4 regions of the Solwaraspora sp. WMMA2056 genome follow, and region 3 is predicted to be linked to each of the others. Evidence: riboswitches for the same ligand, from Rfam matches in the RefSeq annotation. Region 3 holds a riboswitch; each other region holds the start of a gene.
The links. A riboswitch is a leader RNA that binds a small molecule or an ion and turns the genes downstream of it on or off. The one in region 3 is predicted to bind cyclic di-AMP.
Positions count from the first base shown of each region.

Region 1: linked by a shared signal. The riboswitch ahead of O7608_RS14355 (coiled-coil domain-containing protein) and the one ahead of O7608_RS04285 (C40 family peptidase) in region 3 are both predicted to bind cyclic di-AMP.
Region 2: linked by a shared signal. The riboswitch ahead of O7608_RS07100 (coiled-coil domain-containing protein) and the one ahead of O7608_RS04285 (C40 family peptidase) in region 3 are both predicted to bind cyclic di-AMP.
Region 4: linked by a shared signal. The riboswitch ahead of O7608_RS27840 (C40 family peptidase) and the one ahead of O7608_RS04285 (C40 family peptidase) in region 3 are both predicted to bind cyclic di-AMP.

Region 1 covers NZ_CP128360.1:3,131,552-3,139,408, reverse strand. The annotation lists gene O7608_RS14380 (hypothetical protein) at 1-221, shown strand, start outside; gene O7608_RS14375 (carbonic anhydrase) at 353-1,036, opposite strand; gene O7608_RS14370 (alpha/beta fold hydrolase) at 1,172-2,146, shown strand; gene O7608_RS14365 (HelD family protein) at 2,278-4,410, shown strand; gene O7608_RS14360 (cation diffusion facilitator family transporter) at 4,530-5,438, shown strand; cyclic di-AMP (ydaO/yuaA leader) riboswitch at 5,607-5,737, shown strand; gene O7608_RS14355 (coiled-coil domain-containing protein) at 5,744-6,931, shown strand; gene O7608_RS14350 (glycosyl hydrolase) at 7,516-7,857, shown strand, end outside.
Region 2 covers NZ_CP128360.1:1,539,694-1,547,550, reverse strand. The annotation lists gene O7608_RS07130 (branched-chain amino acid ABC transporter substrate-binding protein) at 1-1,086, opposite strand, end outside; gene O7608_RS07125 (hypothetical protein) at 1,146-1,616, shown strand; gene O7608_RS07120 (sensor histidine kinase) at 1,604-2,893, opposite strand; gene O7608_RS07115 (winged helix-turn-helix domain-containing protein) at 2,916-3,584, opposite strand; partial or broken gene O7608_RS07110 (fibronectin type III domain-containing protein) at 3,640-4,704, opposite strand; gene O7608_RS07105 (potassium channel family protein) at 5,437-6,150, opposite strand; cyclic di-AMP (ydaO/yuaA leader) riboswitch at 6,412-6,549, shown strand; gene O7608_RS07100 (coiled-coil domain-containing protein) at 6,552-7,568, shown strand; gene O7608_RS07095 (glycoside hydrolase family 65 protein) at 7,674-7,857, opposite strand, start outside.
Region 3 covers NZ_CP128360.1:923,339-931,195, reverse strand. The annotation lists gene O7608_RS04305 ((Fe-S)-binding protein) at 1-1,722, shown strand, start outside; gene O7608_RS04300 (VanZ family protein) at 1,733-2,338, shown strand; gene O7608_RS04295 (GOLPH3/VPS74 family protein) at 2,304-3,023, opposite strand; gene O7608_RS04290 (C40 family peptidase) at 3,203-4,243, shown strand; cyclic di-AMP (ydaO/yuaA leader) riboswitch at 4,498-4,640, shown strand; gene O7608_RS04285 (C40 family peptidase) at 4,647-5,678, shown strand; gene dcd (dCTP deaminase) at 5,813-6,391, opposite strand; gene O7608_RS04275 (pyridoxamine 5'-phosphate oxidase family protein) at 6,506-7,021, shown strand; tRNA gene O7608_RS04270 (tRNA-Gly) at 7,116-7,189, shown strand; gene O7608_RS31950 (ribbon-helix-helix protein, CopG family) at 7,264-7,644, opposite strand; gene O7608_RS04265 (hypothetical protein) at 7,632-7,857, opposite strand, start outside.
Region 4 covers NZ_CP128360.1:6,137,830-6,145,686, forward strand. The annotation lists gene O7608_RS27785 (GlsB/YeaQ/YmgE family stress response membrane protein) at 1-220, opposite strand, end outside; gene O7608_RS27790 (hypothetical protein) at 389-601, shown strand; gene O7608_RS27795 (hypothetical protein) at 607-813, shown strand; gene O7608_RS27800 (DUF1360 domain-containing protein) at 829-1,359, opposite strand; gene O7608_RS27805 (hypothetical protein) at 1,468-1,797, opposite strand; gene O7608_RS27810 (DUF6158 family protein) at 1,801-2,163, opposite strand; gene O7608_RS27815 (hypothetical protein) at 2,251-2,697, shown strand; gene O7608_RS27820 (DUF3817 domain-containing protein) at 2,751-3,080, shown strand; gene O7608_RS27825 (DUF397 domain-containing protein) at 3,180-3,386, opposite strand; gene O7608_RS27830 (DUF5753 domain-containing protein) at 3,630-4,511, shown strand; gene O7608_RS27835 (DUF6232 family protein) at 4,537-5,178, opposite strand; cyclic di-AMP (ydaO/yuaA leader) riboswitch at 5,653-5,794, shown strand; gene O7608_RS27840 (C40 family peptidase) at 5,805-6,767, shown strand; gene O7608_RS27845 (sigma-70 family RNA polymerase sigma factor) at 6,861-7,790, opposite strand.

The sequences.
Region 1 (7,857 bases), 2.2 Mb from region 3:
ACAGCGGCAAGCACGCCTACGTACGTAACCTGACGACGGGCAAGACCGCCCACCTGCGTACCGACTCGGCGGCCTTCGTCGAGGAGATCCGGTCGCTGGCCGGTGCCGGGCACGCCGCGAAGATCCGCGCCGAGCTCAACGCGCTGGCCAGCACCCACCCGGAGCACGGCTGGGAGCTGACCGAGAAGCGGCTCGTCGAGGCCGGGGTCTTCGAGGCCTGACGTGCCCGCCCCGGGCCACCGCGCCCGGGCGGACGAACTGACGACGGCCCCGCCGGGATGTTTCCCGGCGGGGCCGTCGCGTATCTGCTGCCGTCCCGACTCTGCTGCCGTCCCGACGACGAGCGCCGCCCTCAGTCGAGGATCTCCACCTGTCCGTTGCCCAGGTCGTAGACGCCGCCAGCCACGTCGATCCGCCCGGCGGCCAGGGCCGCCGCGAGCGCCGGCACCTCCCGCAACGCCCGTACGGTCCGCTGCACGTGGGCCCGGACCGCGAGCGGTTGCACGTTCGGATCGTCCAGGCCGACCTGGGCCACCGCCGGGGCGATCTGCTCGACCAGGTAGCCGACGCTGCCGGACGGTCGGGTGCCCGAGCGTTCGGCAGCGATCGTCGAGGCCACCGCGCCACAGCGTTCGTGTCCGAGGACGACCACCAGCGGCACGCCGAGCGCACCGACCGCGAACTCGATCGAGCCGATGATCGCCTGATCCAGCACCTGGGCACCGGACCGGCCGACACAGATCGAGCCGAAGGTCTGGTCGAAGATCGCCTCCAACGGCACCCGCGAGTCGATGCAGCCCAGCACGAAGGCGATCGGATGCTGCTCGCCGAGCGCGGCGCTGGCCGCGGCGGCGGAGATGTCGTGGCCGTGCCGGGGCTGCCCGGTGACGAACCGCCGGTTCCCGGCGAGCAGTTCGGCCAGTGCCTCGGCCGGTCCGGGGTGATCCGGCGGCGGTGGGCCGTTCGGGCGCGGTGTCCGCGACTGCGGCGGCTGAGGTGGCGGTGGCGGTGGCGGTGGCGGTGGCGGTGGCGACATGGTTGCAGCCTGGCGTGCTACCGGCCGGTCGGGAAGGATGTTGCGAATCTTCTCACGGTGGCGGTTCGGCACCGGGCCCGCCGGGGTACGTCGGTCGATGCGGTACGCAGGCACGGACGACCGGCGGAGGTGGGTGTGACCGACGTTGACAGACGGCGGGAGGTCGCCGTACGGCTGCCGGACGCGGCGGTGCTGCACGGCGAGGTCTCCGGTCCGGCGGACGCCGCGCTGACGGTGGTCCTGCTGCACGGCTGGACCCTCGACCTGCACACCTGGCACCGGCAGGCGGCCGCGCTGGCCGGGCACCCCGGCGTACGGGTGGTGGCCTACGACGCCCGTGGCCACGGTCGGTCGACGTCCACCTGTCTGGCCACGATGACCCTGGAACGCCTCGGTGACGACCTGGCCGAGGTGGTCCGCCAGGTCGGTGGCACCGGCCCGGTGGTCCTGGCCGGGCACTCGATGGGCGGCATGGCGATCATGGAGTACGCGCACCGGCACCCGCAGGAGTTCGCCGACCGGGTGGCCGGGCTGGTGTTCGTGGCCACCACCGCGCAGGGACACACCCACACGGTCTACGGACTGGCTCCGCCGGTCGCCCGGCTGGTGCGGATCTGCGAGCTGGCCGGCGCGGGCGTGCTCGCCCGGTGCGGCACCTGGCGACCGCACCAGGACCTGCTGCGTCCGCTGCGTCCGACGCTGCGGTGGCTGCTGTTCGGCGACTCCTGCGATCCGCAGGACCTGGCGCTGACCACGACGGCGGTGAGCCGGGCCACGCTGCGGGCGATCGGCGGCTACCGGACGTCGATCGGCGCCCAGCAGCGGCTGTCCACCCTGGCGGCGATCGGCGACCTGCCGGCGGCGGTGCTGGTCGGCGACCGCGACCGGTTGACCCCTCCGGTCTGTGCCGAGTCCATCGCCGAGGCGCTGACCGACACCGATCTGACAGTGTGCCCCGGCGGCGGACACATGTTGATGATGGAACGGCCGGACGAGATCACCGCGGCCGTACGGGGCGTCCTCGACCGGGTCGGCGTCGGGAGCGGGTCGACGCGGGCCGACGAGCCGGCCGGTGCCCTACACGGCACCGAGGTGGCGCGCGGACGGTAACGTCGTAAGGCTGCCGGGGTCGGCCGGACGTCACGGGGAGCACCCGTGCCCGCCGCGTCCCGCAGTCGTGACCGTACCGCTGACGGTCCGCCGGACACCGGACGGACCGCCCCCGTTCAGGAGCCACTGCGTTGACCGACGCCACCACGCTGGACCAGGAGATCGCCGTCGAGCAACGGCACGTCGACCGGGTGTACGCCCGGTTGGCGCAGATGCGCTCCGACGCGGTGCGCGCCGAGCGCGACGGCTACCGGCTGGCCGGCGTCGGCAACGTCGGCGCCCTGGTCGAGCGCGACGCGATGGTGTTCCACGCGGCCCGACGGCGGCACCTGCTCGACGCCGAACACGAAGGACTGGTCTTCGGCCGGCTGGACCTGCGCGAAGGGACCGTGCTGCACGTGGGCCGGCTCGGGATCCGCGGTGAGCGGGCCGAGCCGCTGCTGATCGACTGGCGGGCGCCGGCGGCGGCGGCGTTCTACCGGGCGACCCCGGCCCGCCCACAGGGGGTGGTGCGTCGGCGCACCATCTCGTCCCGGGGGGAACGGGTCACCGGGGTGTCGGACGACCTGCTCGACCCCGGATCGGCACCGGCGGGGATGCGGGTGGTCGGTGACGGGGCACTGCTGGCCACCCTGGCTCGGGCCAAGGGCCGCGGGATGCGCGACATCGTGGCCACCATCCAGCAGGAGCAAGACCAGGCGATCCGGTCACCCGCGTCGGGGGTGACGGTGGTCTCCGGCGGGCCCGGCACCGGCAAGACCGCAGTCGCGCTGCACCGGGCGGCGTACCTGCTGTATGCCGACCGGAGCCGGTTCGCCGGCGGCGGCATCCTGGTGGTCGGGCCGACAGCGGTGTTCGTCGAGTACATCGCCGCCGTCCTGCCCGCGCTCGGGGAGGAGAGCGCCACGTTGCGGTCGTTGGGTTCGCTGGTGCCGCACGTGTCGGCGACCCGGACCGATCCGGCGGCGGTGGCCGTGGTGAAGGGGTCGCTGCGGATGCGGCGGGTGCTGGAGCGGGCGGTCCGCGACGCCGTACCGGACGGGCCGACCGAGCTGCGGCTGCTCTACCGGGGGCAGCTGCTGCGATTGCGCGAGGCCGAACTGAACGGGATCCGGGCGCGGGCGCTGCCCCGGGGTGCCCGCCGCAACGAGGTCCGCCGGGCCGGCATCGACGGACTCTTCGACGCGCTGTGGGCACAGGCCCGCCGGCTCGTGGCGGCGTCCCGGCTGCCGGGTCAGGCCGAGTTCGAAGACGAGCTGTCCGATCGGGACGATTTCCGGGACTTCATCAAGGCCTGGTGGCCACGGCTGCTGCCCCGGCACGTGCTGGCCTGGCTGGCCCGGCCGGAACGGCTGCGCCGCTACGCGCAGGGGATCCTCGAACCGGCGGAGATCAGGTTGCTCGGGGAGTCGTTGCGGGACCTGGCCGAGCAGGGTCCGACGATCGCCGACGTCGCGCTGCTCGACGAGTTGGCCGAGCTGCTCGGTCGACCGCCGCAGCCCAAGCGCCGCCAGCAGGATCCGTTCCGGCTCGCCGGTGGGGTACGAGAGGTGACGACCTTCGTCGACCGGGAACGGGCCGCGCGGGCGGCGGCGCGGGAACGGCCGGTGGACTACCGGGAGTACGCCCACGTGGTGGTCGACGAGGCACAGGACATCTCGCCGATGCAGTGGCGTATGATCGGCCGTCGGGGGCGGCTCGCGTCGTGGACGGTGGTCGGGGATCCGGCGCAGACGGCGTGGACCGGGGATCCCGGCGAGCTGGCTCAGGCCCGCGACCGGGCGTTGGGTCGTCGGCCCCGGCAGGAGTTCCAGTTGACCACCAACTACCGCAACCCGGCGGAGATCTTCGAGCTGGCGGCGGAGGTGATCCGTACCGTCGCCCCGGACGCCGTGCTGCCGACGGCGGTGCGCTCGACCGGGGTGCCGCCGCGCCGCGAGCAGGTCGACGTCGCCGCACTGCCGGCGGCGGTCCGCCGGGCGGCCACCGCGCTGCTCGCCGAGGTGGAGGGGACGGTGGGGGTGATCGCCGCGGTGGCCCGACGCGACGAGGTCGCCGGCTGGCTGGCCACCGAGCTGACCGACCCACGTCTGCAGGTCGTGTCGAGTCTGCAGGCCAAGGGCATGGAGTACGACGGCGTGGTGCTGGTCGCGGGAGCGGAGATCCGTGCCGAGTCGGCAGCGGGCGTACGGACGTTGTACGTGGCGCTGTCCCGGGCGACCCAACGGTTGGTGACCGTCGATCCGGTGCCGGGCGGCGGCTGACGGGCCTGCTCCGGCGGCTCCCGGCGGGGGTGGTGGGCGCCGCCCGGTCATCTGTTGCACATATCGCTATGTGAGCATTAGTCTTCGGTCGGGGCACCGGGCGACGGAAGGTGACCGGGATGGGCGCGGGACACGATCACGGAGCGGGCACCGCCGGGCAGCGACACTACGGGCGGCTGTGGATCGCGTTCGTCCTGCTGGCGGTCTTCATGGTCGTCGAGGCGGTGGCCGCGCTGCTCACCGGCTCCCTGGCGCTGCTCTCCGACGCCGGGCACATGTTCACCGACGTTCTCGGCATCGGCATGGCGCTGGCCGCGATCGCCGCCGGCCGTCGCGCGTCCGACGATCCGCAGCGCACCTTCGGCCTCTACCGGCTCGAGGTGCTCGCCGCCCTGGCGAACGCGGCGCTACTCGCCGGGGTCGCCGGCTACGTCATGGTCGAGGCGGTCCGCCGGTTCGCCGACCCGGAGCCGGTGCCCGCCGGCCCGATGCTGGCGGTGGCGGTGGCGGGCCTGGTCGCCAACCTGGTCGCGTTCGGGCTGCTGCGCGCCGGCGCCAAGGAGAGCCTCAACGTCCGGGGCGCCTATCTGGAGGTGCTCGGCGATCTGCTCGGCTCGGTCGGGGTGATCGTGGCGGCCCTGGTGATCGCCACCACCGGCTGGTGGTACGCCGACCCGGTGGTCGCCGTCGCCGTCGGGGCGCTGATCCTGCCCCGGACCTGGCGGCTGGCCCGCTCCGCGGTGCGGGTGCTGGTCCAGGCCGCGCCGGAGCACGTCGACGTGCCCCGGGTCAGGGCCCGCCTGGCCGCCGTGCCGGGCGTGTGCGACGTGCACGACCTGCACGTGTGGACCCTCACCCAGGGGATGGAGGTGGTCTCGGCGCATCTGGCCACCGTGGCCGGCGCCGAGGTCGGCGGGGTGCTGCGCGACGCCCGGCGGGCCCTGCACGAAGAGTTCGGAATCGATCACGCAACGCTGCAAGTCGAGCCATTGTCGCCTGCGGACCCCTGCGGACCGACGGACTGGTGATTAGCGGACGCTTAAGTTTCGTGACCTTCCCGCGACGCAAACAACGGCGATGTACCTTTATTTCCGATTTATCTAGACATAATATGTTCATCGATCTCGCGACAGATGGCGACCGGACCGGTAGCCTCGGCCTCGGTCTTCGTCCGGGCGGCGCCCCTCCGGCGCCCGCGAAGGCCGTCGCCTAATCGCCTGTACGGCGAGCCGGGGAACCACGTTCCTGGGGTGCATCCGCGTCAGCGGTAGGGATCTTCCGTCCCGAACCCGTCAGCTAACCCGGTCGGCGGCTGACGGAAGGAACCTGCACGGTGACGTACCCGCTCCCCGAACGACCCCGGCGCGCGACGCCGGGGCGGAAGAACCGCTTTGCCCGCCTGGTGCCGCTGGCCGCGATCCTGATCGCCGTCACCGGAGCGCCGGTCGGTGCCCCGGTGCCGGCCGGTGCCGCGCTACCCGCCTACGCTCCCGCCGGCTCCGACGACGAAGGCGGCACCCCGAGTCTGCGCAAGGAGCTCGACGCGGCCTCGCGCGGCTGGATCGACGCCAAGGCCGCGCTCGACAACTCCGGCAAGCGGCAGAAGCAGCTCACCGCACGGCTGGCCGAGGTCGAGACCGAACTCGAGGTCCGCAACACCAACGTCGGTCAGCTCGTCGACCGTGCGTACCGCAACGGCCGGCTCGGTCCGGTCTCTGCGCTGCTGAACAGCACCTCGCCGGAAGGCTTCCTCGACCGCGCCGCCGCGTTGAGCGCGGTGACCGCCAACGAGGAGAAGCAGCTGCGCGAGCTGTACCGCACCCGCGACCAGGTGACCCGGTCGAAGGCGGCCATCGAGAACGAGATCCGCGAGCAGCGCAAGCAGCTGACCATCATGGATCAGCGCAAGAAGCAGGCCGAACGGGCCCTCGCGGTGGCCGTCGCCGCTGAGGAGCAGGCCCGTGAGCAGGCCGAACGCGAAGCGGCGAACAGCTCCGGATCCGGATCGTCGGGCTCCGGATCGTCGGGCTCCGGATCGTCGGGCTCCGGATCGTCGGGCTCCGGGTCGTCGGGCTCCGGGTCGGCCAGCGCGTCGGCGACGCCGGCACCTCGCAACGCGAACGGCTCCTGGCCGAGCGAGTCCTGCAACGTCGACGACCCGACCACCTCCGGCTGCATCACCCCGCGTACGTTGCACGCGCTCAACCAGGCCAAGGCCGCCGGCTTCACCCGCTATGTCTCCTGCTTCCGCAACGGCGGCTCGGGTGAGCACCCGAAGGGCCGGGCGTGCGACTTCGCCGCCCAGCCCAACGGCTTCGGCGGGGTCGCCAGCGGCGGGGACAAGACCTACGGCGACAACCTGGCCAACTACTACATCGCCAACGCCGACCGGCTCGGCGTGCTCTACGTGATCTGGTTCAAGCGGATCTGGCTGCCCAGCAGTGGCTGGAAGGCGTACAGCGGTGCCGGCGGCGACCCGTCGAGCGACCACACCAACCACGTTCACCTGTCCGTGTACTGATTCCTCCCCCGAACGACGGCGGTCACCGAACGGTGGCCGCCGTCGTCGTGTCCCGGCCCGCGCGATGCGCCGGCTCGGCCCGGCCGACCTGCCGACTCAGCCCGCGCGATGCGCCGACTCGATCCGCGACCCAATGGTCGGCAAATGGCATCGGCGGTATGCGGGCACAACGAATGGACTGATAACGAATGGACTGATTGCGAAAAGCGCCGACGCCGACCGGCGTTCCGGCCGGCAACGACACCGGACAATCAGTGAGAGCGCTCTTTCAGCTCACCGTCACCCCGACCCTACCCCGTGTTGTCGGAGCCAAGGAGGCTGTGAGAGCGCTCTCACGAAGGTAACGAGCAACCCGTGCGGCTGTCAACCGGAACAGCCGACGCCTACCTGATTCACGAAAGTTCATGTCCGGATATTGACAGCAGGGCCAGGTCTCTGGTGACCTCCTGGCAATAACTCATTAATGGGCGTGAAACAGTTTGTGATCTTGGACTACGCCCGATCTGACCGGAGGCACCATGACACTGTCGATCCGAGGCGGGCGCCGAAGCCGCACGCCGCGCCGGATCCTGGCAGCCACCACCGTGACGGCGCTGGCAGCCGCCGGACTGAACTTCGGCGTGCTGCGCACCGCCGACGCCGCCACCGTCGGCGCCGGCAGCTACACCACCACCCGCCCGGCCGGTGCCGCCGCCCCGACCGCCTGCGGCAACATCTCCGCCAACCCCCGGCAGTACGTGACCGGCAACGCGCCTACCGGTGCGGTACCCACCAACGACTGGTGGTCGTCGCTGCTGTTCAAGCGCTACAACTGCGCGTACTCCGATCCGCTGCACGCCCACCCGATGTCGTTCCAGCCGGCCTCCGGTGGGCTCGGGGTCTCGTACACCACCGAGGCGGCGATCTCCGGCACGTCGACCGGCGTC
Region 2 (7,857 bases), 620 kb from region 3:
CCACACCGAGACGGACGGGCTGACCAGCTCGCCGCTGGACGTCCAGGCGATCCGGGTGGTCACGCCGGGACCGTCGTACGCGTCGACGAACGCCTCCATCCCGGCCCGGTCGCCGTGACCGGCCCGGATCCCGGCCAGGAACACCTGGGCAGCGTCGTACGACTCGGCGCTGTTGGTGCCGGGTTCCCGCCCGAAGCTGTCCCGGTAGTGCTGGGGGAACTGCTCCCCGGCCCGCTCCGGCGGCAGGCACGGGCAGGTGATCACGACGTCGTCGTCGGCGGCGTCGCCGGCGGCCCGCAGGAACCCGTCGGCCTTCACCCCGTCCCCGGCGACGAACGTCGCCTGGACCGCGCCGGCGCGCAGCTGCCGCAGCAGCCGACCCGCCTCCGCGTAGTAGCCGCCGTAGAAGACGACGTCGGCGTCGGCCGAGCGGACCTGGCCGACGACCGCGCCGAAGTCGGTGGCCCGCGCGGACACCGTCGCCCGCTGCACCACCTTGGCACCGAGCCGGTCCACCACCTCGTCGGCGAGCCCCCGGCCGTACGCGCTGTCGTCGTCGACGACGAACACGGCGGTGCCGCCGAGCACCCGGTCGATGTACCAGCCGGCGGCGCGGCCCTGCGCCGCGTCGTTGCCGACCAGCCGGTGGAAGGTCGGCCAGCCCCGTGCGCTCAGCTCGGTACGGGTGGCCGAGGTGGTGATCGTGGTGACACCGCCCTGGTCGAGGATCGGCAGGGCGGCCTCCGCCTCGCCGGAGAACCCCGGTCCGATGACGCCGACGATGCGCGGATCGTCCACGATCCGCTGGGCCAGCGCCGGCGCCTGCTTCGGGTCGCCCTGGGAGTCGAAGTCGACCAGGTCGACCGGGCAGTCCGGATGCGCCGCCGCGTACTGGTCGAACGCCAGGCGGGCACCGTCGTAGACGTTGCCGCCGAAATCCGCCGAGTCGCCGCTGAGTGGTCCCAGCACCGCGATCCGACTGCCGCAGGCATCGACCGGTGACGGCTCGTCGTCACCGGCCGCGGAGCACCCCGCGAGTACGGTGACGAGGGCGAGCGACACCGTGCGGGCCCGTAACGTCAGCACGTCCACCTCCTGCACCCGGCCGGATCGGCATATCCTGCGCCTGGGAGCGTGAGGTTTTGATGAGACGGATCCTGTGGATCGCGGCGGTGCTCGCGGTGACCGGTTGCGACCGGCCGGCGGCCCCCGGCCCGACCGGCGCGCCGCCGACCCCGGTCGCCACCGCCGCCGGCACCGCGCTGTTCGCGGTGGAGTCCGCGACGCTGGACGAGATCGTCATCGACGCGCAGGGCTTCGTGCTCTACCGCTCCGACCGGGACACCGCCGGTGTGAGCGACTCCGCCTGCACCGGGCAGTGCCTGCAGTCCTGGCTGCCGGTGCCGTGCCAGGGCGAGGTCCGGGTCGAGGGCATCGACCGGCAGCTGGTCACCTGTTTCACCCGGTCCGACGGCCGGCGGCAGTTGTCGTTGGCGGGTTGGCCGCTGTACGGCTACACCGGTGACCGGATGCCTGGCGACACGAACGGTCACGGGCAGTCCGACGAGTGGTTCGCCATCAGCCCGAACGGGCTGCGGGCGGGTCAGGGGCCCTGACCGGGCAGCCGCAGCCGGGCCTCGGTGCCGCCGCCCTCGGCGTTGCCCAGCCGCAGCTGGCCGCCGTGCAGTTGCGCCACCCAGCTGGCGATCGCCAGGCCGAGCCCGGTGCCGTCGGCGGCACCGGTGCGGAACCGCTGTTCCGGGGTGGCCGCCACCGCTTCGCTGAGCCCCGCCCCCCGGTCGCGGACCCGTACGGTCGGCGGTTCGGCGCTGACCTGCAGCCGTACCTCGGCCGGCCGGTCGGCGATCCGTCCATGTTGGACGGCGTTCTGGATCAGGTTGCGCAGCGCGATACGCACCAGTGCCGGATCCCCGACGGCGACCACCGGCACGGTGTCCGGTACGGCGACGTGCGGCGGCTGCACCGTGTCGGCGAGCACCTCCTCCGCCAGCTGGTCCAGCCGGAACGGTTCGCGGCGCAGGTCCCGCAGGCCGGCGACCAGTTGCGCCCGGGTGAGCAGGACGGAGACCGAGTCGGCGAGCCGGTCGGCGGAGCGCACCACCTGGCGCAGCGCCGCCGGCCGCCGGTCCGGTTCGGCCAGCGCGTCCTCAGAGACCGCCCGGATCACCGTGAGCGGGGTACGCAGCTCGTGCGCGGCGTCGGCGACGAACCGCTCCTGCTGGTTGAGCGCGTCGGCGATCGGCTCGGTGCCGCGCCGGGCGAGCAGGTAGCCGCCGGCGCAGGCGAGGACGGTGAAGGCGACGCCGCCGGCGGTCAACGCGAGCGCGAGCCGCTGGTTGGCCGCCTGCGCCGGGCCGGTGTCGCCGAGGACGACGACGGCACCGGCGACGGTGCCGGTGACCGCGTGTTCGAACGGTACGGCGAGCAGCGGGGTCTGCGTACCGGCGCGGTCGGCGAGCGGGTCGACGATCTCGGTGCCGGACGACCAGACCTGCCGGGCGGGGGCGAGCAGTTGCGCGGGCGGGACCACCGGCAGCCGCGCAGGGTACGCGAAGACCAGGCTGAGCTCGGCCCGGCCGGCTTCGTAGACGTAGACGGCGGTCGGTCCGTTGGCCACCGCGTTGTCGAACAGCTTGTCGAGTTGCAGTGCACCGGAGTCGTAGTAGAGCAGGGCGGCGGCGGTGCTGGCGGTGCGCCGTAGTTCGGCGGCGACCACTTCGTCGCGTTGCCGTTCGTCGACCAGCAGGGCGACCGCACCCATCCCGGCCAGCCCGACCACGTTGATCGCCATGACCAGGACGGTGATCCGGATCCGCAGGCCGCGCAGCCGCTCCGCGGTCTGCAGCGGTTTGCCCGCCTGTCGTCCGCTCACGGTGTCGGTGCCTGTCGTCCGGTCACGGCTGGGACGCCGCGATCTGGTAGCCGAAGCCGCGTACGGTGTGGATCAGTTGCGGCTCGCCGAGTTTGCGGCGCAGTTGGGCGACCACCGCGTCGACCACGTTCGAGCTGGGGTCGGCGAGCTCGTCCCAGCAGTGTTCGAACAGGTCGCTGCGGCTGACGGCGGCCGGGCAGCGGACCAGGAGCATCTCCAGGACGGCGAACTCCTTGCGGGTCAGGGTCAGCAGGATGCCGGCCCGGCGGACCTCCCGGCGGGCCGCGTCGACCTCCAGGTCGGCGATGCGCAGCAGCGGCGGGCTGGTGACGCCCCGGCGCCGGCACAGCGCCCGGACCCGCAGCACGAGTTCGGCGGTGACGAACGGTTTCACCACGTAGTCGTCGACGCCGGCCTGGAAACCGGCGATCCGGTCCCCGGCGCTGTCGAGGGCGGTCAGCACCAGTGCCGGTACGGTCAGGCCGGCGCGGCGGCGGTGGCCGAGCTGGTTCAGCGAGTCGCCTTCCGGAAGGATCCGGTCGAGCACCAGGCAGTCGTAGTCGTTGACGCTCATGTTCAGGTCGGCCTGGCTCCAGTCGGCCGCCTGGTCGACCGCGAAGCCACCGGTACGCAGCGCGGTCACGACGGCGCCCCGTACCTCGGGGTCGTCCTCGACCACCAGCACCCGCATGCGGGCGAGGCTAGCAAGTTGTCGTCACCGGGACATTTCGCCGGCCGTTTCCGGGTCAGCGTACCGCCGTGCACTTCGCGCCGTTGAGGGTGAAGCCGGTCGGCGCGGTGGTCGTGCTGGCGCCGGTGACCACGAAGCCGAGCTGGACGCTGCCGCCGGGCGCGATCAGGCGGTTCCACTTCTAGTTGCGGACCGTGACGTCGGGTGGGGTGAGGTCGACCGGCTCGGCACCCCACAGGTACGCGATCTGCTGGTCGTCGGGCGTGGTCCAGCTCAGCGTCCAGCCGTCGATCGGCTCCGCTGCGAGGTTGCGGACGTCCAACTGCGCCTGGAAGGCACCCGGCCAGTGGTTGATCACCTGGTGGGCGACCTCGCAGGTCGGGGCGACCGGGGTGGTGGTCACGGTCAGCGGCGCGGACAGCGGCGAGCTGTTGCCGGCGTCGTCGTGGGCCCGTACCGCGAAGGTGTAGCTGGTGCCGGGCTGCAGGCCGCCGACCCGGGCGGTCGGACCGGTCGGCGGGTGCTGCGGAGCAGTGGCCACCCGGGTGGTCGAGCCGTCGGGGTGCACCCGCAGCACCTCGTACCAGGCGACGTAGACGTTGTCGGTGGACGGCTGCCAGCGCAGGGTGACCGCGTCGGTGCCGGTCTGGGTGGCGGTCAGGCCGGTGGGGGCGGTGGGTGCCTGGTCGTCGCCGGGCGGCATGGTCAGTCGCAGGGCGGGGCTCGTCGGCGACCGGTTGCCGGCGGCGTCGCGCGCGGCCACCCAGAACTGGTACGTCCGTGACGGCTGCAGGCCGACGATGGTGATCTCGTTGACCGGGCTGGTCTTGATGATGATGTAGTCGGCCTGCATCTGGGCGATCTCGTAGCCGGTGACCGCGACGTCGTCGGTGGCGGCGGTCCAGGTGAGGGTGACCTGGTCCGTGCTGATGGCGGCGACGGTCGGGACACCGGGGGTGGTGGGCGCCTCGGTGTCGGCGCCGGTCGCGGCGCTTGCGCTCGCCGCCGGCAGGGCGGGACCGAGCAGTACGGCGGCGAGCAGGACGCCCAGCCGTCGGGCGGCCCGGGGGCGACGGCTGCCGTCGCGGTGGGCTGCGCGATCCGACGGCGGCGGTGGCACAGTGGTCACGGGTGACTCGCTTTCGGTGCGGGCACCGGCGGACGAACCAGCGCCAGGACATCCATGGTCAACGATGCATGTCGCGGGGCGCCATCCGCCGTCCGGTGACAGTTCCGCCGTGCGGGCCCCGGCCGGACCACTGTGAGCTGGGACACCGTCGACCGGCGGCCCCGGACGATTGTCGATGCCCGCACGGCGCTGCCGCCGATCCCGACCGCGACCGGGCCAGGCAGCCACGACAGCTCCATACACAACGAAGCCTGCCGATGCATCGGCAGGCTGCGCAGGACAGTTGGACGCAGCGGCGTCGCGGTCCTGACTTGTCGGCGATTCCACGTCGTAACAATCGAGGACTAGCGTGGGGACGGGGAGGGCAACCCCCGTCCCCACCATCAGTTACTGACACGCACGAGCGGTTTGGCGTCCAGGTCGTGCGTGACGCGCGGGAGCCGGGCCACGCGAGTGGCTCTGGTTCCACCTCCTCTCGACAGGCGGTGCGTGGCTGGCGGCGGAGTCCGGGCTGGCCCGCCGCCAGCCCAAGGGCTGAGCGGTCGGCGAAGCGCTGCGAACAGCGCCACGCCGCGCGTCGGTACAGTGTTCTGGTGCACATCCATCAATGGAAGCGCTCCCATGGGAGGACTGTAGCCTGAGTCACGAGTTTGCGAAAGTCCAGAGGCTGATCAGCTCACGAAATGAAGGCGTGACGAGACGGTTACGCCCAGGATCCCTGGGTCAACCGCCGAACCGCTGCACGTCCGCGGTCGGCCCGGCGACGATCAGCAGCGCGTCCGGCGGGATCACCGAGTCCGGTACGGCGTACCGCAGATGCTGGTCACGCTCCTTGATGCCGACGACGGTGATGCCGTACCGCTGCCGCAGCCGGGCCTGCGCCAGGGTCTGACCCGCGCTGTCCGCCGGGGCGCACACCTTGGCGATCGCGAAGCCGTCGTCGAACTCGATGAAGTCGAGCATCCGGCTGGCCAGCAGGTGCGCGACCCGGTCCCCCATGGTGGCCTCCGGAAAGATCACGTGGTGGGCACCGACCGAGGCGAGGATCCGGCCGTGCTTGGCGGTGATCGCCTTCGCCCAGATCTCCGGCACGCCGATCTCGGTCAGCGACACGACGGTCAGGATGCTGGCCTCGATGTCGGCGCCGATGCCGACGACCGCGCACGGGTAGTCGGCGACCCCGAGGTGCCGCAGCGACTCTTCGTCGGTGGGATCCGCCTCCACCGTCCGGGGCAGCCGGTCGGACCAGCGCTGCACCCGGCGGGGATCGCCGTCGATGCCGAGCACCCGGTGACCGAGCCGGCACAGCGACAGCGCCACCTGCCCACCGAATCGACCCAGGCCGATGACGGCCACGCTGTCGTCGTCAGTGACGCCGTCGCCGGCCGCACCGACCGGGGACGGATCGGCAGCCGTCAGGAACGGGTCGTCTGTCATCAGGGAATCCATCCGGAGGTTATTTCCTACTTTCGGCTTCTATGGCATTTTAGGCAGTTCCATCCCCCGACCACGGCACTATCGACCCAGCCGGTCGCGACATGCCGTAGGCCCGCCGACGCAGAAAGTGGACATTACCTAAAGTCGTTGTCCAGTAACGGAATTCTCCCTGGTCAACGACGGTCGTCGAGGTGTTGTCGCCGGTCACCGATCCGGTAAGCTTGCCGGCGGTCTCCGCCAGGCGGCACCCACCGGTGCCGGCGGTGACCGCCGCCTAATCGTCCTTCGGGGTGAGCCGGGGAACCACGTTTCCACCGGGGTGAATCCGCGACGTCGCGGTAGGGATCGTTCCGTCCCGAACCCGTCAGCTAACTCGGTCGGCGGCCAAGGAAAGGAACAGGATGACCGCACCCCTATACCGGCGGGTTCCGTTCACCGCCGCACTGGCCGCCGTGACCACCTTGCTCGCCGGCCTCGTCGTCGCCACCCCGGCCGCCGCCCAGGACCCCTCGGACGAGGGCGCGCAGCCACTGCTCAGCGACGTCATCGAGTCGACCAACCGAGGCTTCGTCGAAGCAAAGGCCGCCGTCGAGGAGTCCCGCAAGCGGCAACTTCAGCTCAACCTCGAACTGGAGAAGGTGGAGGAACGACTGGAGGCACTCACCCCGCAGATCGGCGAGGTCGCCTCCAATTCGTACCGTCTCGGCCGGATCACCCCGGTGATGGTGCTGCTCAACAGCGCCAGCCCGGACGACCTGCTGGACCGGGCCGAAGGCCTGGACATGATCGCCATGCACGACAACAAGCGGGTCCGCGAGCTCAACGAGGCCCGTGAACAGGCCGCCCGGGCCGTCGCGGCGATCGAGGCCGAGGTGACCCGCGAGGAACAGCAGCTCGAGGTGATGTCCCGCCAGAAGAAGGAGTCGGAGAAGGCCCTGCAGCTGGTCGGCGCGGTCGCCACCAACGGGTTCGTCTCGGCCACCTCGCCGGTCGCCGCGCAGGCACCCCGCAACGCGAACGGTTCCTGGCCGTCCGAGTCGTGCAGCCTGGACGACCCCACCACGAGCGGCTGCATCACCCCCCGCACCATGCACGCGCTCAACGAGGCCAAGAAGGCCGGCTTCACCCGCTTCGTCTCCTGCTTCCGACCCGGTGGCCCGTTCGAGCACCCGAAGGGCCGGGCCTGTGACTTCTCCATGCAGTCCAGCGGCTTCGGCGGCGACGCCACCGGCGACGCCCGGCTCTACGGCAACAACCTGACCGCGTTCCTGGTCCGCAACGCCGACAAACTCGGCATCCTCTACGTGATCTGGTACCGCCAGTTCTGGTCACCGACGACAGGCTGGAGCTCCTACAGCGGCGCCGGCGGCGACCCGAGCAGCGACCACACCAACCACGTGCACCTGTCCCTGCTCTGAGTGCCCGCGCGCCGGTCAGTCAGGACGGCTGGCCGGCGCGCGAAGCGTCGGGCCCCGCGGCCCGGTGCGGGGTCGCGTCGGACCCCGCGGCCGGTGCGGGGTCAGTCAGTCGGTACGGGCCGACCGGCGCACCGGGGAGCGGCCCGCCGGCTGCTGCGGCGGCGGGCCCGCCGCCCCGGCCGGCGCGATCGCCCGGGTGACCGGCTTGTCGGCGGCGACGGTGATCGCCTCACCGTGGTGCGTCAGCTCGATCGTCGCGTTCGGATCCACGTCGCGTAGCGCATAGGTC
Region 3 (7,857 bases):
GTCGTGCTCGCCGTACTGGTCTGCGGGTTCCTGATCCGCGGCTTCCGGGTCGCCACCGACCACTTCGACTTCCCGGTGTGGGCCACCCCGGTCAGCCACGCCCTCGGTGCGCTGCTGCCCGCCTCAGACGCGGCGATCAGCATCACCGCCCTCGTCAAGATCCTCATCTCGATGACCTGGCTGATCGTCATCGCGCTGACCCTGACCATGGGCGTCGCCTGGCACCGGTTCGCCGCCTTCTTCAACATCTACTTCAAGCGGGACCCGGGCACACCGAACTCCGGCCTCGGCGCGCTGCGACCGATGACCAGCAACGGCAAGCCGCTCGACTTCGAAGAGGCCGACCCCGAGAAAGACCAGTTCGGGGTCGCCCAGGTCGAACAGTTCAGCTGGAAGGGTCTGCTCGACTTCACCACCTGTACGGAGTGCGGCCGCTGCCAGTCGCAGTGCCCGGCCTGGAACACCGGCAAGCCACTGTCACCGAAGCTGCTCGTACTGTCGCTGCGCGACCACGCGTACGCCAAGGCGCCGTACCTGCTCGCCGGCGGCGGCAAGGACCTCACCGGCGAGGAGAAGGCCACCGCCGAGCAGCTCGCCACGGTCGACGCCCTGGCCCTGGCCGAGGCCGACCGCCCGCTGATCGGCGGGGCGGACGACGGCGGGGTCATCGACCCGGACGTGCTGTGGTCCTGCACCACCTGTGGCGCCTGCGTCGAGCAGTGCCCGGTCGACATCGAGCACGTCGACCACATCGTCGACATGCGTCGCTACCAGGTGCTGATCGAGTCGAGCTTCCCCAGCGAGGCCGGCGTGATGCTGCGTAACCTGGAGAACAAGGGCAACCCGTGGGGCGCACCGCCGAACACCCGCGAGGACTGGACCAAGGGCCTCGACTTCGAGGTGCCCCGGGTCGGCGAGGTGGACGACTTCGAGTACCTGTTCTGGGTCGGCTGCGCCGGTGCCTTCGAGGACCGGGCCAAGAAGACCACCCGGGCGGTGGCGACCCTGCTGCACTCCGCCGGCGTCGACTTCGCCATCCTCGGCGAGGGCGAGACCTGCTCCGGCGACCCGGCCCGGCGCATCGGCAACGAGTTCGTCTTCCAGATGCTGGCCCAGCAGAACGTGGAGACCCTCAACGAGGCGTTCGGCGACCGGGAGCCGGCGAAGCGCAAGATCGTCGCGACCTGCCCGCACTGCTTCAACACCCTCGGCAACGAGTACGGGCAGCTCGGCGGCGACTTCGAGGTCGTACACCACACGCAGCTGCTGGCCCACCTGGTCGCCACCGGCAAGCTCACCCCGGTCACCCCCGTCGACGGCGGTCTGACCTACCACGACCCCTGCTACCTGGGCCGGCACAACCGGGTCTTCAGCCCACCCCGCGAGGTGCTCGGCGCCGCGCTCGGTGCCGACGACGCGGTACGCGAGATGCCCCGCAACTCGGAGCGGTCGTTCTGCTGCGGGGCCGGTGGCGCGCGGATGTGGATGGAGGAGCGGATCGGCAAACGGGTCAACGTCGACCGGGTCGAGGAAGCCCTCTCCACCGGTGCCCAGACGATCGCCGTCGGCTGCCCGTTCTGCTTCACCATGCTCGGTGACGGGGTCACCGGAAAGCAGTCCAGCGGCGCGGCGGGCGAGGGCGTCGAGGTCGTCGATGTGGCGACCGTGCTGCTCAGGTCGGTCACGCCGGCGGTAGCATCGTCGACGGCCGCCGAGGAGTAGGGAGAAGCGGGTGCTGGGTTGGGCCCGTGAGTTCCTCTCCCAACCCTGGCCGTTCCTGACCCTGGCGACTCTCGCCGTCGTCGGCGTGCTGGTCCACCGGCCACTGGCCCGCCGGCTCGGCTGGGCCCGCTGGCCCACCCTGGGCATGCTGCTGGGTGCGGCGGCGGTCGCCGCGCTCACCCTGCCTCCGGCACCGGTCGGCACCGGCGTACCGCTGGCTCCCGGGGTCTCGGTCTCCGGGCCGGACGCCGCCGTGATCGCGGCCTGCGCCCGGTCGTTGACCGACCCGGCCGTGCTCTGGTCCGGGCTGGTCACGGTGGATTCGCTCGGCGAGCGGGTCGGCAACGTCGCGATGTTCGTACCGCTGGCCTTCTGCACGGTGCTGGCGGTACGTCGACCGGTGCTCGCCACCGGGTTGCTGCTGCTGGCACCGGCCGGGGTGGAGCTGGCCCAGGCGGTGTCCGGGCTGGGGCGGGAATGCGTCGGCTACGACTGGGTCAACAACGCCACGGGCGTCCTGCTCGGTGCGGCCGCCGGCGGGGTCGTGGCGGTGGGCTGGCGGGTGGTCGGCTCCGGGCCGGTCAGCTCCCGCCGCTCGCGACGTTCGTCGCGATGAACACACCGCGCGCGATCCTGCCCCGGCGCTCGTCGAGCACGGTACGGGTGGCGGCCACCGCCCACTCCACCGACGGGTACCGGGCCAGGCACCGCTGAGGCCAGTCCGCGGCGCCACCGTCCGTACCGGTGTCTGTACCGGCGGCTTGCGCGTCGGTGTGCCCGAGGATCCGCAGCGCGTCGAGGGCATCGAGGAGCCCGGCCAGCGCGGCGGTACGGGCACCGACCGGTCCGTTGCCCCGGCGGGCGGTCAGGAGCCGTTGCCGTGCCTCGGTCTCGGGCTCCGGGGTCGTGCCGTCCGGCGTCGGGTAGCGGGTACGCCGCAGGATCGGCACCCGACCCTGCTCACGCCGGAGCAGGCCGGCCTCGGTGAGCGTGTCGAGCACCCGGTCGACCAGCCCGGGTGCGAGGGCGGTCACCCAGTGTTCCGGCGGTTGCCGGGCCGCTGCGTGAATTCTGTGCCAGGTGGCCTCGAGCAACGGGTCGGTGCCGAGCGGGTCGGGTGCGCGTTCGCCGCCTGCGGTGACCCGGCCGTCGACGTCGAGGTCGAGGTGGCCGGTCGCGGCGAGGTCGCACAGTACGGCGCCGGCGACGCTGTGGTCGAGGTCGTCGGTGGCGATCAGTACGGTGCCGGAGTCGTCGTGACCCAGGAGCACCAACTCTTCGGGAAGGCTGAGTGTCGTCATCGTGTCACGCTAGCGTGATCGGATGGACGCTGCCGGTCATGTGGTGCGGTGGGTGGATCCCCAGCCTTGAGCGAATGCGCATCCTTCCAATAGGGTGGTGCACCGACCGCTGCGAATGTCGGCCTCCGTTTCCCCCGCCCGGGAGGCCCCGGCGATCGTTCATGAAGGAGTCGCTGCCAATGGCACGTGTGCTCACCCGTACGCGCGCAGGTGATTACTTTAAGTTTCTATCTGGTGACTCAAAGAAGTGTTCGCCCATTGTCGGGCGTGGTGTCGTCGCCCTGCTGCTCGTCCTGGCCGCGGTCGTGGGGCCGGCTGCCCCGGTGGCCGCCCAACCCTCTCTGGCGGAGATCGAAGCCGAACTGGACGCCCAGTGGCTGAAGCTGGAACCGGTGATCGAGCAGTACAACAAAGTTCGCAGCGAACTCAAGGCCAACCAGAAAAAGGCCGCTGAACTCGACAAGCGGATCGCGCCACTGTCGTTGCAGGCCAGTCTTGCCGCTGACGAGATCGGCGAGGTGGCCAACAGCTACTACCGCACCGGTCCGTCGAGCGAACTCAACGCGTTGCTGAAGACCGGTTCGCCGACCAGTCTCGCTGATCAGCTGCTGGTGCTGGACCGGATCTCCAAGCGGCGTCAGCAGCAGATCGCGACGGTGATCGAGACCCGCGACCGCTACCTTGCCGAGCGGCAGGCGCTCGACGAGCTGATCGCGCAGCAGAAGGCGCAGGACGAGGAGCTGGCCGACAAGCGCAAGACGATCGACGCCGAGATCGACAGGCTGGAGCAGGCGCGGCTGGCCGCGTACCGGACCACCGGTTTCACGGGCGGTTCCGGGGCGTCCGGGCCGTGCCCGGCCGCATCGGTCGGCGGGGCGGCGGGGGTCGCGGTCGGTACGGCGTGCGCGCAGATCGGCAAGCCGTACGTCTGGGGTGCCACCGGTCCTAACGCGTTCGACTGCTCAGGTCTGACGCAGTACGCGTGGGCGAGTGCGGGTGTCGGGCTGACCCACTTCACCGGCGCGCAGTGGAACCAGGGTTCGACGGTCAGTCGGTCGGAGGCGCGCCCAGGTGATCTTGTCTTTTTCTTCAGTGATCTGCGTCACGTAGGTCTCTACATTGGCAACGGCATGATGGTGCACGCGCCACGTCCGGGACAACCCGTGCAAATGGAGAATATCGACAACATGCCGGTGGTCGGATTCAAGCGCGTCGGCTGAACGTGCAGGTCAACGTCGGCCGGTACGGTCCGAAAGTGCGGGGCGGTCGGCGATCATCGATCGTCCGGACCGGCACTTTCGGACCGGCTGGACCCTGTTCTTCGAACGCGTGAACGACGGCGGGTGATATACGACTAGCAATCGATCGAGTACGTTGAGAAATGAGTAGTCACCTCGCTTGCGTGACGAGAACGGCCCTCTCTACCCTTGGGGATCGTCGAGTCGGGAGGACGTCAACCAGCCCGGTTGACCTCGGCCTGACACCGCCAAATCGTCAGCGACACGGCGAGCCGGGGACCCACGGAACCGGGGTGAATCCACAGCGTCGTCTGTGGTAGGGCGTCTCCTTTCCGCCCGAACCCGTCAGCTAACCCGGTAGGCGGTCTGGGGAGAAGGAGTCCTGGTGGCTACGACAGCCCCTCGGCGATCCGGATGGTCCGACCAGGACCACCTCCGGACAGTCCGGAACACCCGTCGACGCCTCCTCCAGGGCGCGATCGCCGTCACCACCAGCATCGGCCTGCTGCTGACCGGCGCACCCGCACCCGCCCAGGCGCAACAGACCGTGGCGGAGATCGAAGCGCAGATCGACGAGGTCTGGGCCGAGCTGGAGCCCACCATCGAACGGCACAACGCCGTACGGCAGGACCTCACAGCCAAGAAGAAGCAGGCCGAGGCGCTGCAGAAGAAGATCCAACCGCTGCAGGTCCAGATCGACCTCGCGATGGACCGGGTCAGCGAGTTCGCCGCCCGGTCGTACAAGGGCGGCAGCCCGTCGGCGTTCAGCGCGATCCTGACCAGCGGCAAGCCGACCCACCTCGCCGACCAGCTGGAACTGCTCGACCAGTTCGCCCGCCGGCAGGCCCGCGACGTCCAGGCCGTGGTCGACCTCAAGGAGAAGTACGCCGCGGAGAAAGCTCCGCTGGACCAACTGATCGTCGAGTTGACCAGCACCGAGGCGCAGCTGTCCGCGAAGGCCAAGGAGATCGACGCCGAGGTCGACCGGCTCCAGGAGCTGCGACTGCAGGCGTACGGATCGTCCACCAGCCTGGGCTCGCTGCGCCCGGCACCCTGCCCGGCGACCTACCCGGGGGGAGCCGCCGGAAAGGCGGTCACCTTCGCCTGCGCGCAGATCGGCAAGCCGTACATCTGGGGATCCGCCGGCCCGAGCGGTTACGACTGTTCCGGGTTGACCCTGGCCGCCTGGCGGCAGGGCGGCGTCTCACTGCCGCACAACGCGGCACGTCAGCGGCAGGTGACCAGGAACATCAGCCGTGACGAGCTGCGCCCCGGCGACCTCGTCTTCTACTACAGCCTGTCCCATGTCGGAATGTACGTCGGCGACGGCTGGATCGTGCACGCCTCGCAGGCCGGCGAGCCGATCGCGATGCGCAAGCTCGGCTCCGGCATCCACAGCTACGGAAGGCCCGGCTAGACCTCACTCCTCCCCATGGCCTGGCGCATGTCGCGGATCCCCCCGTTGCGCGGCAGCACCGGCCACCAGAAAGACGCTCTCCCAGGTCTCCCCCCGGCCTGGGAGGGCGTCTTTCGCTACCTGCCCGCGCTGGCTCAGCTGGTCGGCCAGGTCCGCCACTGCTGCCAGGACCGGCTCGGGGTAGGTCCGCGCTGTCCCTGGTAGCGGGAGCCGTAGACCGACGACCCGTACGGATGCTCGGCGGTCGACGACAGCCGGAAGATGCAGAGCTGGCCGATCTTCATGCCGGGCCACAGCTTGATCGGCAGGTTCGCGACGTTGGACAGTTCGAGCGTGACGTGGCCGGAGAAGCCCGGGTCGATGAAGCCGGCGGTCGAGTGGGTGAGCAGCCCGAGCCGGCCCAGGCTGGACTTGCCCTCCAACCGGGCGGCGAGTGCGTCGCCGAGTGAGACGACCTCGAGCGTCGAGGCGAGCACGAACTCGCCGGGGTGCAGCACGAACGGGTCGCCGTCGGGCACCTCGACCTGCGACGTCAGATCGTCCTGCCGGGTCGCCGGGTCGATGTGGGTGTACAGGTGGTTGTTGAACACCCGGAAGTACCGGTCGAGCCGGACGTCGATGCTCGACGGCTGGATGAGCGCAGGCTCGAACGGTTCGAGGGAGAGCCCGCCGGTCTTGGTCTCCGCGACGATGTCCCGGTCGGAGAGGAGCATCGTCACACCATAGCGACCCTCGGCCGGGCACCTCGCCGGCTGGGGTGATCGTCGAGGGCGGACACGCCGCGTTCCGACTATCTCTTCGAACACATGTTCGATAGAATGGTCGGCATGGCAACCTGGTCCCAGTTCGCAGCCGACGAGCCCCGCCTGGCCACGGCGATCCGGCTTCTCATGCAGCAGTACGGCCCCGGTCTCGGCTACCTGGCGACGGTGCGTGCCGACGGTGGCCCCCGGGTTCATCCGGTCTCGCCCGTGATCACCAAGGACGGGTTGTTCTGCTTCATCGTCGACTCGCCCAAGCGTCGCGACCTGGAGCGCGACGGGCGGTACGCGCTGCACTCGTTCCCGCCGGAGGAGAGCGACGACGAGGCGTACCTCGCCGGCCGCGCGCGCCCGGTCACCGACGTCGCCACCGTCGCCCGACTCGCCCGCTCCGCGCGTGCCGTGCCGCACGTGGACTGGCGACTGTTCGAGTTCACCGTCGACGTGGCGATGGTCGCCCGGCACGGCACCGGCGCCGGCCCCGCCACCACGATCGCGCTGGAGCCTGCGGTGCAGGTCTGGATCGACCCGGCCAGCGGCACCCCCGTTCCCCACGAGGCGGCGGCTGCGGTCGCCTGCTGATCGACACTCGTCGCCCGACCGCCGGTCGTCTCGACGAGCCGGGCGTGAGGGCGTTGCGCACCAGGGCGGCCGACAGGGTAGAGTAGGGCCGCTCGCGGGTGTAGTTCAATGGCAGAACATCAGCTTCCCAAGCTGACAGTGCGGGTTCGATTCCCGTCACCCGCTCCACACCGAAAGCCCTGGTCAGGATCACAATCCCAACCAGGGCTTCGTCGTATGCGCGCGGGATCGCCGCCAGCTTCCTACTTTCGCGGGTACGCGGCCTGCAGCACTTCACGGATCAACTCGCTGGGACTGCGGTTGGTCAGCTCTGCCACCTTTTTGATCATTTCGTAGGTTTGGTCGTCAACTCGGATGCTGATCTTGTGCGATGCGCCGCCACTGCTGGAGAGTGGCGGTCTGCCGACCCGGCGGGGTGCGAGACTGTCGGGGTCGTACCCAGCCTCTGCTTCTGCGACCAGTTCGCTCTCCAGCTGCGACGTGAGCGTCGTACCGTCCTTGGTCTGTCGGCTGGCTGCCCGAGTCGCCCGGGCTGCGGTGGTGGTTGCCCGGCGTGGTGCCTTTGTCTTGTTAGATGTCGTGGAGGTCGTTCGGTCCTTCGTCGCTCGCGTTACACCCGCCATGGCTTCGCCTCCTTGTAGAGCCGGTTGTACTTGGGTCGCATGTCCATGGAGTGGATCACGCGCAGCGTCCCGTCCAGCAACTCGATGGCGACGACTTCGAGAGCGACGCCGTCCCTGTCGTCGCCGAGGAACAGCAGCCGTTCTGGCCGGTCCGGGGGTTCTGGTGGGAGGGCGTACGGCTGACCGCAGTGTTCGATGACGTACCGTGATCGA
Region 4 (7,857 bases), 1.8 Mb from region 3:
AGACGGCCAGCGCCACCTGGATCGCGTGCCGCAGCCAGTCGACCCCGGCGGTCTCGCCGATGCCGAGCCAGGTCGCGATCACGCCGCCGAGCAGCGCGGCGGCGATGCCGACCCCGATGGTCAGCCAGATCGAGATGTTCTGCCGGCCCGGCAGCAGCAGCCGGCCGAGTGCGCCGATGACGGCGCCGGCAATGAGCGCCCACAGGATGGTGCCGATCATGATTCCACCTCCGGGGCCGAGCCTAGGTGCCAGGTCGGGCCGGCCGAGGGAGAACGGGCAAGCCTGCGCCACGGCTCTCCGGCCGAACGTTTCCCGTCCGGGTGTGTGCCGGGTCACCCTCACCCGTCCGCGTTGTTTGCCACCGGACGCCCGGGGTAGCACGCCGGGGTGACCGATGAGAGTTCGCGGGTCGGGCTGTACGAGTTGCTCGACGACATCTATCTCGGCAAGGAGCGGGTGAGTCGGGGTGAGATCGCCCGCCGGGCGGTCGCCGCCGAGCTACCTGCCCACCTGCTCACCAGGATCAACGCCATGCCCGAGGGCGAGTACGCCCAGGACGAGGCGGAAGAGGTCCTGCACTCCTCGACGGAAGGCAGCTGATCGCGATGACCGACGACGACGACCGGAGCACGTCACGCCCCGCTCTGGGCCAGAGCCCGGACGGCAGCCCACCGCCGGACGATCCCGACTTCGCCGGCGAACACGACGACACGGCGGTCGCCAACGACATCATCGAGGGCACCGACACCCGCGAACCGGAGTCACCGCGAGGCTGGTCCGGGATGGAGAAACCGGGCGTCACCGTCGACTGACGGACCGGGTGGTGGTCAGTGGTGGGTGTCGGCGTGCCGCGCCGCCGCGTACGCCATCTGGAGAAAATCGGATCCGGCCACCGCGGTGAAGCAGGTCGCCACCAGGCGGGTCGCCCGTGGGGCGAAGACCAGTCCGATGGTCAGCCCGGTCGCGACCCACACGGCCAGGCAGAACGGGCAGCTGACCATCTCACCGAACACGTGTCGGGAGCCGCTGCCGTCGTCGCGGACCTCCTCGGCCACCTCGCCAGCGCCGGTCGGCCCGTCGTAGCGGGTGAACGGGGCCCGCAACGGGCTGGTCACCGCGTCCTTGCTGACCAGTCGGCTCAGCTTGTGGGTGGCGACGCTGATCAGCACGACGTCACCGAGCCCCACCCGGGGCGGTAGTTGCCGTCCGGTGAGCAGCACGGCCGCACCGGCCCCGGCCACCACCGACGCGTACACGGTCAACGCCCGGGCGTACCCGCCGAGCGGACGGTCGCCGCCTGGCGCGTACGCCCGTAGCAGCGCGGCACCTCGGCCGCGTACCCGGTCACCCACCGCCATGTCGCACACTCCCCCGCTCGCTCGATGCCGCTCGCTCGATGCCGCTCGCTCGATGCCGCTCGCTCGATGCCCGCCCGCTCGGTCCTGGACAGGCACAGGTGGTCCACCTCAGCCCGCGTTGAGGTTGTCGGTGACGGCGCGGGCCAGCCCGGTCAACGTCTCGTCGGCGATCCGGGTGAGATCCTCGTGGGGCAGCTCGGCGTCCAGTTCCAGCCGCAGCATCGCCCCGCCGGCCTGCACCGGGTAGACCCGCAGCACCGCCGACCACGGCGCGTCCGGGGCGGTCCAGCGGGCCTGCAGCGGGCCGTCGCCGGCCGGTTGCGCGCTGGCCCGTTTCAGCATTTCAGGCAACCAGGCGGTACGGCGGTCCGGGTCGGTCGCGGTGCCGTAGGCCACCTCGGGGGGAGCGGAGACGCCCCGTTCGGCGTACGCCGGCACGGCTCACCGCCCGTCACGTAGCCGGGCCGGATCGATCTCCCGCCCCGGGTTGCGGGTGAGGTACTCGGTCTCCAGATCGGCGGTCCGCCGCAGGTGGTTCGCCAGCGCCGCGTCGGTGCCGTGCCGCAAGGTGTCCAGCCGGGTGCGGTGCAGGCTGCCCATCTCCCGGATCAGGTCGCCGTCGGTCAGTTCGACCGCGTCGATGCCGGGGTCGACCTCCGGGGCGGCGTCGTCGACGCCGAGGCAGCCGTCGTCAGCCTGGTCGCCGTCCCAGCCGGTCATCTCGGGCGGGTGGCCGGTGCGGGGTGGGAACGGGGTGCCGGCTGATGCCGGCGAGTAGTCGCCGTAGCGCGCTGGTCCGGTCATCTCCGGCCTCCGGGGAGTCGACGAGGCGTCATCGTCGGGGAATTCCCCGCAGACCGGCAGGCAAACCCGGCCGGTACCCTTTCGGACATGCGGCAGCTCTGGACCCCCGCGTGGATCCTGCGCCACCTCGCGATGCTGGTCGTGGTGGCGGGCTTCCTCGCGCTGGGCTGGTGGCAGATCAGCCGGGCCGCCGCCGGCAACACCCTGAGCTGGGCGTACGCGGTGGAGTGGCCGGTGTTCGCGGCGTTCGTCGTGTTCGTCTGGGCCCGCGAGGTACGGCAGGTGCTGCGCCGGGCCGCTCCGGCGGCCGACCGGCCGGAACCGGCGCCGGTGCCCGCCCCGACAGCCCCGGTGTCGGCCCCCGCCCCGGTCCCGGCGGTCCCGGCCCCGGCGATCAGACGGCCGGTGCGGATCCGGTCGACCGGCTCTGCGCCCGTGACGGAGCCCGACGATCCGCAGCTGGCCGCCTACAACGACTACCTGGCCTGGCTGAACGCCAATCCGCACGCCCGGGCCAGTGACTATCCCGGCTGACCGTCGGGGCGACAGGTGACGACCGGGCGCCAGCCTGGTGAGAAAGGACGACCGTGTCTGGTGCACTCATCCGCTACCGGCTGATCGCGTACGTGGTCGGTGTGGTGCTGATCCTGCTGATGGTCGTCGGGATGCCGATGAAGTACCTGTTCCACGACGCCGTGGTCGTGGAGACGATCGGCCCGGCGCACGGCTTCCTCTACATGGTGTACCTGGTGGCCGCCTTCGACCTGGCCCGGCGGGCGAACTGGTCACTCGGGCGGATCGTGGCGATCATGCTCGCCGGTACGGTGCCGTTCGTGTCGTTCTGGGCGGAGCGGGTGGTGTCCCGCTGGGCGCAGCAGGTGATCAAGGCCGAGCCGCAGACCGTGACGACGGGCTGAGCCGGGTCCGTCGTCGGCTGCCGGGTCCGTCGGGCGGGTCCAGGTGTGCCGACCGGGTGCGGTGCCGGGCGACGCGAGCGCCGGCCCGACACCGGGTGATCATCCGGCCGTACGACCGGCCCGGTCGTGGTCGAGGCCGGCCACGAAGGCCGTCCACGCCGACGCCGAGAATCGCAGGTGCACGTCGGGGTCGGTGGAGTTACGGACCCCGACCGCCGGGCCGAACGTCGCCACCTCGACACAGGTCGTCGCCTCGCAGCGGCGGCTCTTGCGCCAGGCAGGACCGGCAGTGCTGATCACAGTCACCCAGACTCCTCTATACGGATATTTTGGGGCATTTGCCTTCTAAGACCTCAGGCAATTCGCGCGGACACTATCAGTCGTGGATCTTGCTCCCACCGGGGGCGACCGGGCCGCCCGAAGTCCGGAACGCCGTACCCCGGTTGGTAAGGGCCAGCCGTCCATAGCAGACCGGACGGCACCGGTGTAGCGTCAAGAGACGGCAACCAGCCAGGTGGCATTCTGCTAGGCACTCCCCCGGAGCGATCCATGCCAGCCCGACACCAGGGTCCGACCATCGGGCGCCGCCGACTCCGCGCGGCGCTGCGCCGGGCACGCGAGGCGGCCGAGCTGACCCAGGAGTACGTCGTCACCCAGATGGACTGGTCGCTGTCCAAGCTCATCCGGATCGAGTCCGGCTCGGTCAGCATCTCGACCAACGACGTCAAGGCCCTGCTCGACCTCTACGGGGTCCGCGACCAGCAGCAGGTCCAGGAACTGGTCGAACTGGCCCGGGCAGCCCGGCGACGGGCCTGGTGGAGCGGGTACAAGGACCGGGTGCCGGCGGCCTACGCCGCCTACATCGGGCTGGAGGCCGAGGCTTCGGCGCTGCAGTACTTCCAGCCGATCAGCTTCCCCGGCCTGCTGCAGACCGAGGAGTACGCGCGGGCGGTGATCCCCGCCGACGGCCCGCACCACGTACCGGCCGAGGAGATCGAGGGTCGGGTCCAGATCCGGATGGCCCGCCAGCACGCGGTGCTGGACGGTGCCGACCCGCCCCGCATCGAGGTGATCCTCGACGAGGCCGCGCTCCGTCGGATGACCGGCGGTCGGCGCATTCTGCGCGAGCAGCTGCGCCACGTGGCGAAGATGTGCGCCGCCCCGCACGTCTCGGTCCGGGTGCTGCCCTTCGCCGCGGGCAGCAACACCGTCCTCGGCCCGTTCGTCATCCTGCACTTCGCCGATCAGGCCGACGCCGACGTGGTCTACGTGGAGAGCGCGCTGGTCGAGGAGGTCATCGACCGGGCCGGCGAGGTCCGGTCGTACCAGCATGTCTTCGATCGGCTCCGCGCGGAGGCGCTGTCCACCGACGAATCGGTGGCGATGCTGCTCGACCTCGCCCGGCAGTTGGACGAGGACATTGCGGGCTGACCGGCGGCGGGGGCCGCCGGCCGGCTCACCGCTGGTCGGGCACCCAGGGCTCGATCGTCACCGGCTCGGACAGGCCGGCCAGCCGCGACATCTCCCGGGCCCGCATCAACGCCCGGCTCACCTGCCCGTACTGGCGTTCCTCGTCGGTGCTGAACAGCAGGACCAGCAGGCCCTCGTGTCGGCCCCAGAGCTCGTAGGACCGTGGCCGTACCTTGTCGCCGAGCCAGCCGAGGCCGACCGGGACGAACGCCGCCACCAGCATCGCGAAATAGGCAGCAGCGCTGACCTCGGCGAGCCCCTGGGTGAAGCCGATGGTCACCGCGATCGCCGAGAGGATGACGACGGTCACTGCCACCAACCGCCCGGTCAGCCGGTCCCGGGCGCCACGGGCGGTACGCAGTTCGGTGAGGTCCCGGATCGCGAACCGACGCCCGGCGACGACGAACCAGTCGGCGGTGACGCAGATGCCGGGCTGGCGGTAGAAGGTCGGCCCAGCGGCGGCGGGTCGGGTGACCGGGGCGCCGGGTGCCGCGCCACGGGCGGGCGATCGGCGCCCGGGTGTCCGGGGGATCAACGGTGTCGTGGTGCTGCTGCGGTCGCCCGGCCGGGCGGCCCGGCGAAGGGTCGGGGATCCGCGTAGTGGCGGGGTCCGGCGGGTGGCACGCATCGGCTGCCTCCGAAGGTCGGGTACGGCACTGACCTTGCGCGTCCATTGTGCAAACGGCGAGCTACTCGATGGAAGATACGCATTCTGCCACCTAGCTGATTGACGTACGGCAGGACGCTTCCTGGACTCCGATACGACACTTTTGTTCTTATTTACCCTAGTGGATGCCCACCAGCAACCGCGTAGAGCGACTTATCGAGCATTTCGCCCAGTCGATCGAAACCTGGCGCCCGGTCACCGTGCGACCACCTCGCGAAGCCACCCGATTCGCCATTGCATGACGCAGCGCCACTGTGCACTACATTCTGTGACTATCGGCGCCACTCCACCATGGTCGATGCCACGGATCACGACGAGCGAGGGTTTCCGCGAGCAACCGTTGCGGCTAGGTTAGATCCGCTGGTCCGGTTACCAGTCACCGACCCCGGTGACGCCGGCCCGGTGCCGCCGAATCACCATCCGGCAATCACTGAAAGTAGTTGTTCGGTGATCGCATGGTGGTGACCCGGGGACCCACCGAGCACGTCTGGGGTGAATCCGCGTGTCACACGCGGTAGGGCGACACCTTCCCGCCCGAATCCGTCAGCTAACCCGGTAGGCGGCGTGGGAAGAAGGGTTCTGCGTTCTTGTCAACAGCGCGGATTCTGCTGCGTACCCTCGTGCTGGCCGGCGTGACCGCCGGGCTGGTGGTTCCGGCCGTCGCCGTCTCCGCCCAGCCCTCGGTCAGCGAACTCACGCAGCAGATCAACAAGGAATCCGAGGAACTGGCCAAGGTCGTCGAGTCGTACAACCGGCTCACCGAGGAGTCCAAGACCACCCGGGCGGCGGTCGAGGAGCTCGACACCAAGCTGGGTCCACTGCAGGACGAACTCGCCCGGGCCGAGGTCGAGGTCGGGCAGATCGCCATCACCGCCTACAAGTCCGGCGGGCTGAGCACCGCCAGCGCGCTGCTCGACAGCGGCTCGTCGGACGGTTTCCTGGACCGGCTGGGCACCCTCGACCACCTCGCGCGGGACCGTCAGCAGCGGCTCAGCAACTTCACCAGCACCCAGGCGACGTACCTGGCTGAGCAGGAGAAGCTGCAGGCGACGCTCGCCAAGCAGGAAGCCCAGGCCAAGGAGCTCGCCGACCGCAAGAAGTCCATCGAAGCCGACATCGACAAGCTGATGGACAAGCGGGAGGAGGCCTACGGTGCGGCGACCGAGTCCGGCTCGTCGTACACCGGGACGATCCCGTCGGTCGCCGGCGCCGCCGGCGTCGCGGTCGAGTTCGCGTACGGCGCCATCGGCAAGCCGTACGTGTGGGCGTCCAGCGGGCCGAACGGCTACGACTGCTCCGGTCTGACCCTGGCTGCCTGGCGGGCCGCAGGCAAGAGCCTGCCGCACAACGCCGCCATGCAGTGGGACCGGGTCGCCAAGATCAACCGTGGCGACCTGGCACCGGGCGACCTGGTGTTCTACCGGAACCTCGCACACGTCGCCCTGTACGTCGGCGACGGCAAGGTCATCCACGCACCGACGTTCGGCCAGCCCGTCCAACTGGCCAGCGTGGACATGATGGCACCGTACGGGTACGGCCGGGTGCGCTGACCGACCGGCACCGACACGAGGGCCCGGCATCCGTTTACGGATGCCGGGCCCTCGTCGTCACAGGGGACCGTGGTCGTGGCAGCGGCCGACCGGTCAGGCCGCCTGCAGCCCCTCGGCCCGGGCCAGCTCACGCAGCCGGCCGAGGGCCTGGATCTCCAGCTGGCGGATGCGCTCGCGGGACAGCGAGAACCGCGAGGCGACCTCGGTGAGCGAATGCTCCCGGCCGTCCTCCAGCCCGTAGCGGGCCCGCATGATGCCGGCGGACCGGTCGTCGAGGTGGTTCAGCAGGCCCTCGATGCGCTGGCGCTCCAACCCGGTCAGCACGATGTCCTCCGGCGACGGCGCGTCGCTGTCGGCCACCAGGTCACCGAGGTTGGTGTCGCCGTCGTCGCCGACCGGGGTGTCCAGCGAGACGGTGTCCTGCGACCAGCGGACCAGCTCGTGCACCCGCTCGACCGGCACTCCGAGCGATGCCGCGATCTGCTCCGGCTCCGGATCCGAGCCGAGCTCCCGGGTGAGTTGGCGGGCGACGTTGCGCATCCGGTTGACGTCCTCGACCAGGTGCACCGGCAGCCGGACGGTCCGCTCCTGCTGCGCGATGGCCCGACTGATCGCCTGCCGGATCCACCAGGTGGCGTAGGTGGAGAACTTGAAGCCGCGCTCGTAGTCGAACTTCTCGACCGCCCGGACCAGACCGGTGTTGCCCTCCTGGATCAGATCCAGCATCGGCATCCCGGACCGGACGTAGCGGCGGGCGATCGACACCACCAGCCGCAGGTTGGCCCGGATGAACAGGTCCTTGGCCCGCTCACCCTCGATGACCAGCCGCTCCAGCTCCTCGCGGCTGACCCCGGCCCGCGGGGTGCCCTCCTCGAGCAGGTGCTCGGCGTACAGCCCGGCCTCGATCGCCTTGGACAGCTCGACTTCCCGGGCCGCGTCGAGCAGCGGCGTACGGGAGATCTCATGCAGGTAGACGCCAACGAGGTCCCGCTCCTCGGCCACCTCGTCGGTCCGCAAAGCCATCGTCTTCTCCACGTTGCTCACGGTCCCCTCGTTAACCCCACTTGCCCTGGCACCTGCGATGCGCATC